Regions from separate parts of the Kribbella sp. NPDC026596 genome, predicted to be linked through region 2. Evidence: riboswitches for the same ligand, from Rfam matches in the RefSeq annotation. Region 2 holds a riboswitch; the other holds the start of a gene.
The links. A riboswitch is a leader RNA that binds a small molecule or an ion and turns the genes downstream of it on or off. The one in region 2 is predicted to bind thiamine pyrophosphate.
Positions count from the first base shown of each region.

Region 1: another riboswitch for thiamine pyrophosphate. It lies ahead of thiC (phosphomethylpyrimidine synthase ThiC); the one in region 2 lies ahead of thiS (sulfur carrier protein ThiS).

Region 1 is NZ_JBEZYF010000018.1:274-5,654, forward strand. Features, by position in the region: gene AB0E63_RS17020 (RDD family protein) at 1-453, shown strand, start outside; gene AB0E63_RS17025 (hypothetical protein) at 457-1,011, opposite strand; gene AB0E63_RS17030 (transposase) at 1,008-1,565, opposite strand; gene thiC (phosphomethylpyrimidine synthase ThiC) at 1,840-3,372, opposite strand; TPP riboswitch at 3,378-3,497, opposite strand; gene AB0E63_RS17040 (lysophospholipid acyltransferase family protein) at 3,537-4,295, shown strand; gene AB0E63_RS17045 (hypothetical protein) at 4,502-4,963, shown strand; gene AB0E63_RS17050 (hypothetical protein) at 4,967-5,200, opposite strand; gene AB0E63_RS17055 (inorganic phosphate transporter) at 5,214-5,381, opposite strand, start outside.
Region 2 is NZ_JBEZYF010000018.1:113,668-119,048, forward strand. Features, by position in the region: gene AB0E63_RS17635 (glycosyl hydrolase) at 1-710, shown strand, start outside; gene AB0E63_RS17640 (LacI family DNA-binding transcriptional regulator) at 707-1,714, opposite strand; gene AB0E63_RS17645 (hypothetical protein) at 1,738-2,640, opposite strand; TPP riboswitch at 2,727-2,837, shown strand; gene thiS (sulfur carrier protein ThiS) at 2,828-3,034, shown strand; gene AB0E63_RS17655 (thiazole synthase) at 3,036-3,809, shown strand; gene AB0E63_RS17660 (DUF6807 family protein) at 3,784-5,381, opposite strand, start outside.

The DNA.
Region 1 (5,381 bases), 110 kb from region 2:
GGCGGATACGGCTATGGCTACGCGCCACCGGGACAACTGGCCGGCTGGCCGATCCGCGTCGGCGCCTCGATCCTGGACTCGCTGATCATCTCGATCCCCCCGATCGTCGGCGTGATCGTGGCCCTGGTCATCGACGGCGACCAGGACGAGCTCGGGCCCGGCGGTGGGATCGCGATGGTTACCGGCTTCGCCGTCGGGTTCGCGGTGTGGGTTTGGAACCGGCTGATCCAGCAGGGCCGGACCGGCCAGTCCTTCGGGAAGAAGCTGACCGGCCTGCGGGTGGTGCACGCGCAGAGCGGTCAGCTGATCGGCCTGGGCTCGAACCTCGGCCGTGAGATCTGCGCCCAGATCTTCAACCAGCTCTGCATCCTCAACGTGATCTGGCCGCTGTGGGACGACAAGCAGCAGACCTGGCACGACAAGGTCGTCAACGACATCGTCATCCGGCTCTGACCTTTAGTGGGACAGGAGGAACCCGGCGCAGGTCACGGACCACAGCACACTGGTGAACGTGCCAATGATGAAGCGCTCGGCGACCGCCTGTGGCGTGACCGAGGCCGGCTGGTCCGGGCTGCGCAGCTCGGGGTAGCGGGCCAGCCCCTTGATCGCCAGTACGACGGCGATGCCCTCCGGCCACCCGGTCACCAGGGAGGCGAAGATGGCGGTCCGCTCGAGCGAACCGATCAGCGCGCCGCCACGCAGTACCTCACCGGCCTTCTGCGTCGACTGGGCTCTGGTGTTCCCCCGGTCGACCAGCGCCAGTACAGACGTCGTGAGCGGCCCGCCACCGGTGACCGCGAGGCCACCGGACAACAGGAGCAATACGTTCCACCAGCGCTCGCGCCAGCCCTCCGCGCCGTGGCCTGCCAGCAGTAGGAGGCCGACCGTGACCAGGCAGGCCAGCGTGGCCGCACTGAGCACGATTTCGACGGTAGAGCCGGCCTTCGGCACCCACGCCAGTACGGCGAGGATCAGGCCGGCTGCGGTCAACGACAGGATCAGTGCCGTCACGCAGCGGCCCCAGCGTCGAGCAACTCGGCCGCCAGCACCCGTCCACGCTGTTCCTCGGCGAACCCGGCGGCCTGCGCCCGCTGCGTCACCGCCGACTGACTGATCCCCAGCTTCACACCGATCTCCCGCCTGGTGAGTCCTTCGCCCAGTAGGTCGGCCACAGCCCAGCCACGGTCGCTACGACGCCGCAGTACTGACGCCATCAGCCAGAGCACTGTCTCCACCCGCTCCGCGGCTCGCGAGTCGGAGCCGACCACGTTGACGTGATGAGGGCTCGACTTGGCCCGGGTCACCGCCTCCCGCGCGAACACGAACGCGTCACCGCTGCCCGCCCTGGTGCTCCTCGGCAGTGGCTGGACGACCTCGCCGACGCCGAGTCCGACGTACCAGATGTCGGGGCGGAGCAGCTCGACGATCACGTCGACGGTGGCCCGGGCGTCCGAGAGCACACCCTGCACCTCGTCGCCGGCGGTCCGCTCGAACTTGCGGAGCAACCCTGTCCGTCGCGGCCGGCGGTTCAGGGAGTTCAGCAGCTCGGGTACGAGATCGCTCATGCTTCGGCTACCGCGCTGATCTACCGTGAGAACGAAGACCATCGCCCTGCACCTCCTTCCGAACGTCTTAAGGCTACAGTCTTATTCACGTAGAGTGAAGGAAAAAACCTGAATCGGTTCACCCGGTCACTCCCAGTGACCGTTCTGGAGGATTCCGATTCCCCCATTCTCTGCTGGATTCGGTCGGTTCGGCATCCCGACTCACCCCACCGGCCTCACGCGGAGTCAGCACACTTCCGGCCCGGAGTACGGCGTACTCCGGGCCGGACAGCGTTCAGTCGACCAGCGGCAGCATGCGCTGGTGATCCTCGGCGTACGCGCGAATGTCCGCGGTGATCCGCATCGAGCAGAACTTCGGACCGCACATCGAGCAGAAGTGAGCCGTCTTGGCCGGCTCGGCGGGCAGGGTCTCGTCATGGAACGAGCGCGCCGTGTCCGGGTCCAGTGACAGGTTGAACTGGTCCTCCCAGCGGAACTCGAACCTTGCCTTGGACAACGTGTCGTCCCAGTCCTGCGCGCCCGGATGTCCCTTGGCCAGATCGGCCGCGTGGGCGGCGATCTTGTACGTGATCACGCCGGTCTTCACGTCGTCACGATCCGGCAGGCCGAGGTGTTCCTTGGGCGTGACGTAACACAGCATCGCCGTACCCAGCCAGCCGATCTGGGCCGCACCGATCGCCGATGTAATGTGGTCGTAGGCCGGCGCCACATCAGTTGCCAACGGCCCCAAGGTGTAGAACGGCGCCTCGCCGCAGAGCTCCTCCTCGAGCCGCACGTTCTCGGCGATCTTGTGCATCGGCACGTGTCCCGGGCCTTCGATCATCACCTGCACATCGTGTTCCCACGCAACGCGAGTGAGCTCCCCCAACGTCCGCAGTTCCGCGAACTGCGCCGCGTCGTTGGCATCCGCGATACATCCCGGGCGCAACCCGTCGCCCAGTGAGAACGTCACGTCGTACTCCCGCAGGATCTCGCACAGCTCGGCGAAATGGGTGTACAGGAAGGACTCCTGGTGATGTGCCAGGCACCACGCGGCCATGATCGAACCGCCCCGCGACACGATCCCGGTGATCCGCTGCGCGGTCAGCGCCACGTATCGCAGCAGTACGCCGGCATGCACGGTCATGTAGTCGACACCCTGCTCGCACTGCTCGATCACCGTGTCGCGATACACCTCCCACGACAGCGCGGCCGGATCGCCCTTCACCTTTTCCAGAGCCTGGTACAACGGCACCGTCCCGATCGGCACCGGCGAGTTCCGCAGGATCCATTCCCGGGTCTCGTGGATGTTCTTGCCGGTGGACAGGTCCATCACCGTGTCCGCACCCCACCGGGTCGCCCAGACGAGCTTCTCGACCTCCTCCTCGACCGAGCTGGTGACAGCCGAGTTGCCGATGTTCGCGTTCACCTTCACCAGGAACTTCTTGCCGATGATCATCGGCTCGCTCTCCGGGTGCCGCCGGTTCGCCGGGATCACGGCCCGGCCCCGGGCCACCTCGGACCGGACGAACTCCGGGTCGACGCCCTCCCGGGTGGCGACGTACCTCATCTCCTCGGTGATCGTCCCGGCGCGCGCGTGCGCCAGTTGGGTCAGCGGTGCGCGCCCGGCGATCCAGTCCCGCCGCACTGCGGGGAGACCGGCTTGTACGTCGATCTGCGCGGACACGTCGGTGTACGGACCCGAGGTGTCGTAGAGGTCGAAGTGCTCGCCGTTGGTGAGCCGGACACGGCGGGCCGGAACACCCAGCTCGCCGCGGTAGATCTTCTCGGACCCCGAGATCGGGCCCGTGGTGACAGTCGGTCGAATCGTGCTGACATTCACCTTGCTGCTCCCTACGCCGGAATTACCCGGACAGGTTCGGCGGTCGGCGGCGCCGGTTGATCCAGCCGCCCTCTCAGCCCGCTACGGTGCGAGCTCCCGCGATCTCCAGTTGTGACCGCCACCCTAGACGAAGGCTGTAGCGTCGGGGCATGCGAGATGTCGTGTACCCGCCGGTGATCGGCTTCGCGAAGGCGGCGTTCAAGGTGCTGGACGTGAAGTTCCAGCTGACCGGGACGGAGAACGTGCCGCGGACCGGCGGCGCGGTGATCGCGCTCAACCACATCAGTTACGTCGACTTCGTGCTCGGTGGGTACGGCGCGGTGCCGAGCAAGCGGCTGGTGCGGTTCATGGCCAAGGAGGTGCTGTTCCGCAACCGGTACTCAGGCCCCCTGATGCGCGGCATGCACCACATCCCGGTGGATCGCGCGGCTGGTATGGCGTCGTACCGCGAAGCGCTGCGGTATCTCGGCCAGGGCGAGGTCGTCGGCGTGTTCCCGGAGGCCACCATCAGCCGGTCGTTCGAGCTCAAGGAGTTCAAGTCCGGCACGGTCCGGATGGCCGCCGCGGCCGGCGTACCGATCATTCCGATGATCCTCTGGGGTACGCAGCGGATGCTGACCAAGGACCATCCGCGCGACTTCTCCCGGCACCGCACGATCGCGATCACCGTCGGCGCGCCGATGACCGTCACCCGGGCCGACGACTCGGCCGAGGCGACCGCGCGGCTGCACGCGACGATGGCCGGGATGCTCGATCAGACCATCCGCGCCTACCCCGAGCAACCAGCCGGTGCCTGGTGGTTGCCGGCGTCGTACGGCGGTTCCGCGCCGACTCCGGCCGAAGCCGAGCGCCTGGATCAGGAAGAGCTCGCCCGCCGGGCCGCACGGCGGACCAAGGAGGACCGGTAGCGCGGACAGGACCTTGACCCTCGGGCCGAATCGAGGGTACGAAGACTTGTCGTTGTTGATGGAACAGGAACCTGGGGGGTCCCTGTGTGGCGGGCCGGGCAGCGGTACGCGCGGCCGCGGTACTCAGGCGGGCGGGGAAGGTTTTGTTCGATTCACCGGAAGAGCTTCATCTGTTCGAACCGGGCATGATGACTCCGGCGCCCCACGTGGCGGATCAGATCCCGGACGCGGGCACGTTCTTCGTCGAGTGGGCGACCCGCGGCCTGCCCGCGGGCCGGGCGCTCGAGGTCGAGTCCGCGGTGAACGGGCGCCGCTGCCAGAACGGCTGGTTCCCGCTCGAGAGCCTGGACAGCATCGGCAGCAAGGGCTTCTGGCGCGGTCCGCTGACCTACCTGGCCCGGATGACGTCCGACGACACGGCCATCCTGCAGCGCTGGGCCACCGATGGCCTCAGGGGCGAGAGCCGGACCCGGATCGAGGCGACCGTCGACCACCTGCTCCACCAGCAGGGCCACGCGGCTGCCGCTACCTGGGCGGTGGCGGTGCGGCCGCGGACCTATCTCGACGCGAGCATCCTGGGCGACAAGCTCGCGGCCGCGTGGGAGTACAACCTCGGCTCCATCCGCTCCAAGGACGTGGCCAAGTCAGTACGACGCTGGAACCGCTAGCTGTCAGTGGAACTGCGGGATGATCAAGTAGAGCCCGTAGAGCACCGCTGCCAGGCACGCGGCGAAGCAGAGCCCGGCCACTGTGGTGTCGACGATCGACGGCGGCTTCTTTTCCTCGAGCGCCACCGCCCGCCGCGACATCGCGGTCACACCGAGCGCGAACATGACCGCCAGCCCGACACCGAAGAGCAGGCTGACCAGTGCCACCTGACCGAGTGCACTCCAGTTGATGTGCATCGCCGTACTCCTCTCAGACGGTCGTGGCCGGGGCCGGGGCCGGGGTCGTGCTGCCCGGGTACTCGTTGACGTTCTCCGCCGTCACCGGCCTGCGCCGCGACGCCACGTAGATGCCGCCGCCGGCCAGGATCGCGAGGATCGCGACGATGACGACGCCGGCGTTGCCGGTGTCGGCCACCCG
Region 2 (5,381 bases):
CCCAGCAGGCCTGGTTCCAGACGTTCTGCCAGCTGGGCGGACTGAAGTACCTCGACGTGGTTTCCATCCACCCGTACAACTTCCTGCACGCACCCGAAAGCCTCGGCGCCGCGATCGACCAGGTTCGAGCAACGATCCGGCAGTACAACGGCGGCGTGGACAAACCGATTTGGATCACCGAGAGCGGCTGGTTCACCGGGACGGCCACAGCCTCTGTCGACGAGCCGACACAGGCGATGTACCAAGCCCGTGCCCAACTCGGCATCCAAGGCCACGGCGTCGACCGTTACTACGTCTACGACTTCATGAACGACGGCATCGACCCAGCCGCGCAGGAGAACAACTTCGGCCTCGTGCACAACCCGGCCGACGCCCTCGGTGCCTACACGCCCAAACCGTCGTACGTCGCCTATGCCACAGCCGCCCGGCAACTCCGAGGCGCGACGTTCCTGGGCAAGGAGTTCCCGGGCAACGGGCTGATCGACCAGGTATTCGCCGCGAACGACGGCACACCGTTCCGGGCGATCTGGGCAGCGAGCGGCGCCAACACGACCGTGACAGTGAACGCGACCGGTCCGATCACGGTCACCAGCCAGTACGGGTTGTCCAACACGTTGACCCCGAACGCGAGCGGCCAGGTCACGGTGACGGTCGGCGTCTGGCCGACGTACATCGCCGGCTCGACCGTCACGTCGGTCACCGCACCCTAGGCGGAATCCCGCGGTACGACGGAAGGCGAGAACAGAATGTGTTGCGGCCGGCTGGAGGCGCCGTCCTCCAGTCGGTCGAGCAACACCTGTCCGACCGCGCGACCCTGTTCCCGCGGATCGCCGGAGACCGTCGTCAGCGACGGCGAGATCATCGCGGCGGCCTCGATGTCATCGAAGCCCATCACCGCGATGTCGTCCGGAACCCGCAGGGCGCGCTCCCGGGCAGCATCGAGCGCGCCGATCGCGACCACGTCGTTCGTGCACAACACAGCGCGCGGCGGCTTCGTCAACTGCAGCAATGCATGCAGCCCCTGCAGTCCGCCGGCCCGCGAGAACTCGCCACGGACGACGAGCTCGCGGCTGAACCGGATGCCAGCTTCCGACAACGCGTGCCGATACCCCTTGACCCGATCAGCCGGCGGGCCGTAACCGGACGGCCCGGTGATGAACCCGATCCGGCGGTAGCCGCGACCTATCAGGTAGCGGGTCGCGATCTCCCCCGCGGCCAGGTCGTCCGACGACAGGACATCGATCCCGGGCTCGGCCCTTCGGCCGCCCATCAACGCCACCGGGATCCCCGCCGCGACGGCGGCCTCGACGTCGCTCGCCTTGCTGTAGTAGCCGGCGAAGACGATCGCGTCGACGCTTCTGGTCACCATCTGCGTCACCGCGGCGCGCTCGGCCGCGGACTCCCCCTCGGTGTTGCCGATCAGCACCTGGTACCCGGGCTCGCTGACCACGTCGAGCAGACCGCGCGCGACCGCAGGATAGAACGGGTTGGTGATGTCCGGGACGATCAGCGCGATCGTGTGGGTCCGGCGCATCCGCAGGCTCCGGGCGACCTGGTGCGGCTCCCAGCCGAGCTCGTTCATCACGGCCCGCACCCGCGCCTGCGTCGCCTCCGACACCGGTCGCCGCCCCGAAATCACGTGCGAGACCGTCGTCGGGCTGACCCCCGCCCGAGCGGCGACATCCGAGATGTCGACCCGCTTCCCAGTCCCCACCCCGTCACGATAGCCGCTGGTACTCACGGATTCGGCTTGTTCCCGTTGGCGGCGGCCGTCGGCTTCCCGTCGGCGCTCACCGTCGGGGCAGGCGCGTCCGGAGCCTCATACGCCGTGCCGATGTCGGCCGCGTCCTCCTCCGCCTTCCGGCGTACCCACCACATGCGTGCCAGCTTGGCGGATCCCAGGATCGCGGCGATCACGAGCGCCGTCGCCACGCCGGCGACGTCGAGCAACCCCCACGCCCGCTGGTACCACGCCGGCTGCTTCTCGACGTCGACCTCGATCACCCGCGCGAACGTACGGCTGCTGAGCGGCAGGTCGTTCAGCTCCACCACCAGAGTCAGCCGGAGAGTCTGCACACCATCGGCCTGCGGTGTCACCCGCCAGGCCCACTCGGTCACCCCGTCGATGAGCTGGAGCTTGTCGCTGAGCGGCTGGACGTCGAGCCCCGAACCCCGGAGCTCCGCCCGCATGTAGGTCCCGACAGGAAGGGGCTCGATGGTGACCGGAGCCGTGCCGGGCAGTGTTCGCAACGACGGAGACACGGTCGCGGTGCCGCGCTGGACCCGCACGGTGACCTCGAAGTCGTCCTGCACCCGCGCCTGAGCCGGCGGGTTGTAGGCGACCAGGCCTTCCTCGAGCTCCCGCTTCGCGGCCTGCTCGTACCGCTCGCGCGAGGTAGGTTCACGACTCGTCGGCGGACCGGTCGGCCGTGACGTGGGCGTCCCACTGGGCGGCCCGGTGGGAGCCGACGTCGCCGCCGGCTGGGACGTCGTCGGAGTGCCGACCGGCGGACCGGAGTCGCCCGGGTCGGATCCGTTCAGCGCGACAACAGCCACCGCCAGCACAGCCAGAAGCGCCACTGCGACTGCGATCAGCACGCCAAGCCTCGTACCCCCGTGAGCCCGATCGACCTTCCCCATCACTGCTCACCTTTCCCTGTACTCACGGTAGCCGTTTCCGGCGTCCGTGGAGCGCGTTAGCGTCGCCGGAAGACGTGAGCTAGAGTCGAAACCGCCGCGGGAGCTCGCAGGAGCGGGCTGAGAGGGCGACCGAACCGTCGCCGACCGCTGAACCTGAATCGGGTAATTCCGGCGTAGGGAGGAAGCGATGCAGGAGCCTGTGTGGGTCAACGGTACGGCGACGGACGTCGCACCGGGGAAGTCCGTCGCCGAGCTGGTCGACGAGTACTCCGACCGCACGACCGGGATCGCGGTCGCGCTCAATCAGAACGTGCTGACGAAGGCCGAGTGGGCGCAGACCGCCCTGAAGCCCGGCGATCGGGTCGAGATCGTCAGCGCGGTGCAGGGAGGCTGACATGGATGATCCACTGGAGCTCGGCGGGCGCACGTACAGCTCGCGCCTCATCATGGGAACCGGCGGTTCGGCCAACCTGGAAGTGATGGAGGAGGCGTTGGTTGCCTCTGGCACCCAATTGACCACGGTCGCGATGCGCCGGCTCGGCACCGGCCATGAAGGCTCGGTGCTCGACGTCCTCAAGAAGCACAGCATCGACGTCCTGCCGAACACGGCCGGCTGCCACACTGCCGCCGAAGCCGTGCTGACCGCGAAGCTCGCGCGCGAGGCGCTGGGGACCGACCTGATCAAGGTCGAGGTCGTCGCCGATGACTATCTGCTGCTGCCCGATCCGATCGAGCTGCTCGACGCCGTGGACGCCTTGGTGGCTGACGGGTTCACCGTGCTGCCCTACACCAACGACGATCCGATCCTCGCCCGCCGCCTGGAGCAGGCGGGCTGCGCGGCGGTGATGCCGTTGGCGGCACCAATCGGTTCCGCGCTCGGCATCCGCAATCCGCACAACATCGCGCTGATCGCCGAGGCCGCGAACGTGCCGGTGATCGTCGACGCGGGCATCGGTACGGCGAGCGACGCGGCGCTGGCCATGGAGCTCGGCTGTGCCGCGGTCATGCTCGCGACCCCGGTCACGCGGGCCGAGAAGCCGGCCCTGATGGCCGCCGCCATGCGCGACGCCGTCTCCGCCGGCCGAGCCGCCCGCCTTGCCGGCCGCGTCCCCCGCCGCTGGCAGTCGGCCCACGCGTCCTCGCCTACGACTGGCCTACCGACGTTCTAGACAAGGCAGCGGCCTCGGCCAGATCCAGCGGGCGGTCCAGCAGCAGTGCTGTGAGGGACAGAGTCAGATCCTGGTTCGGCTGAAGGTTCAGCGGGCGGTCCCACGCCAGCGCCGGCCCAGCACCGACGTACCTGCTGGATCGCAGGAACCACGGCCGTACGTCGCCCGGCTGCACAAGGAGCAGGGTCGTCACGGCATCCCCGCGATGCTGGACGAAGGCGAGCCACGGACTCAGCGACCCGTAGGCAACCTCCTCGCCTTCTCCTGCTGAGCTGAGCACGGTCGTGGTGTCCGCGGACGGGAGTCGCCAGAAGATCCCGCCGTACCCGGCGTTCGGGCGGCCCGTGGTGGCCGCGCTGTCGATGCGGATCGGGCCGTAGCGCGCGGTGAGAACACTGTGCCACTCGAGCCGCCAGCCGTCTTCGGCAAGCGCGCCACGGAGCTGCCGGCGTTCGATCAGTTGCGGTCGGCCTTGTTCGTCGTACCAGGTGATGTCGTCGGTCAGGCCGTCGTCGACGGTGGTACCGCGACTGCGTTGCTGGCCGTGGTTCCTGAGCAGGGTCGGGCCTTGGCCCTGGACGAAGGTCCGGCCGCCCCAGTGGGACGTGCCGTTGACCCCGGCCACCGCGAACGAGACGCCGTAGTGATGCCGATGGTCGACCGGGCTGACCTCCGTCAGCGGCTGCCCGCCCAGCGTCCGTACGGGATGCAGGTACGGCCGCGGCGAGTGCACACTCGGCATCCGCCGCCCGAACTCGTACCGCGCGAGCATCCCGGCGTCACTGCCGAGCTCGAACGTGTCCCCCAGTCGCTGCCACCCGACCCGCCCAGCCGACGCTTGCAGCCTGGGTGCCTGCGGCACGGGCCCGGTGCTCGCCCGCACCGCCAGCCGCAACTCGGGTACGTCGTCCGCCTCGACATCCGTGCCCGCGATCGCAGCGTGCAACCGTTGCCACGCCAGCTCCCCCAAATCCTTTTGCGGCACCCGCACAGTCGTCAGCGACGGTACGGCGAACCGCGACAACCCGATGTCGTCCATCCCGGTCACCGACAAATCAGCGGGTACGGCGACGCCGACCTCGTTGAGCCGTGCCAGCAAGCCGAAGGCGACCAGGTCGTTGAACGCGACCACGGCCGTCACCTGTGATTCGAGTACTCGCTCGACTGCGGCGTACCCGTCCTCGATCGACCAACCGCAGTCGAGCCGGACCAGCTCCAGGCCGGGGATCTCCCTCTCGGCTACCTCGAGCGATCGCAACCGGGCCACATTGGACGCGCTCGCCGGCGGCCCGGACAGGAACGCCAGCCGCCGATGACCCAGGCCGACCAGGTGATCCACGACGATCCGTACGGCGCGCCCGTAGTCGACCACCACCGACGGGACCTCCGGCGGACCCTGTCGGTTGACCAGGATCACCGGCTGGACCTGCGGCAGCAGCTCGAGCAGGCTGTCCTCCGGCAGCCGCGGCGACACCATGATCAGTGCGTCGCACCGACGCCGCGCCTCCACCGCGATGGTTGCCTCGGCGCTCGGATCCTCGACGGTCTCCGCGACGAGCACGCGGTAGCCGG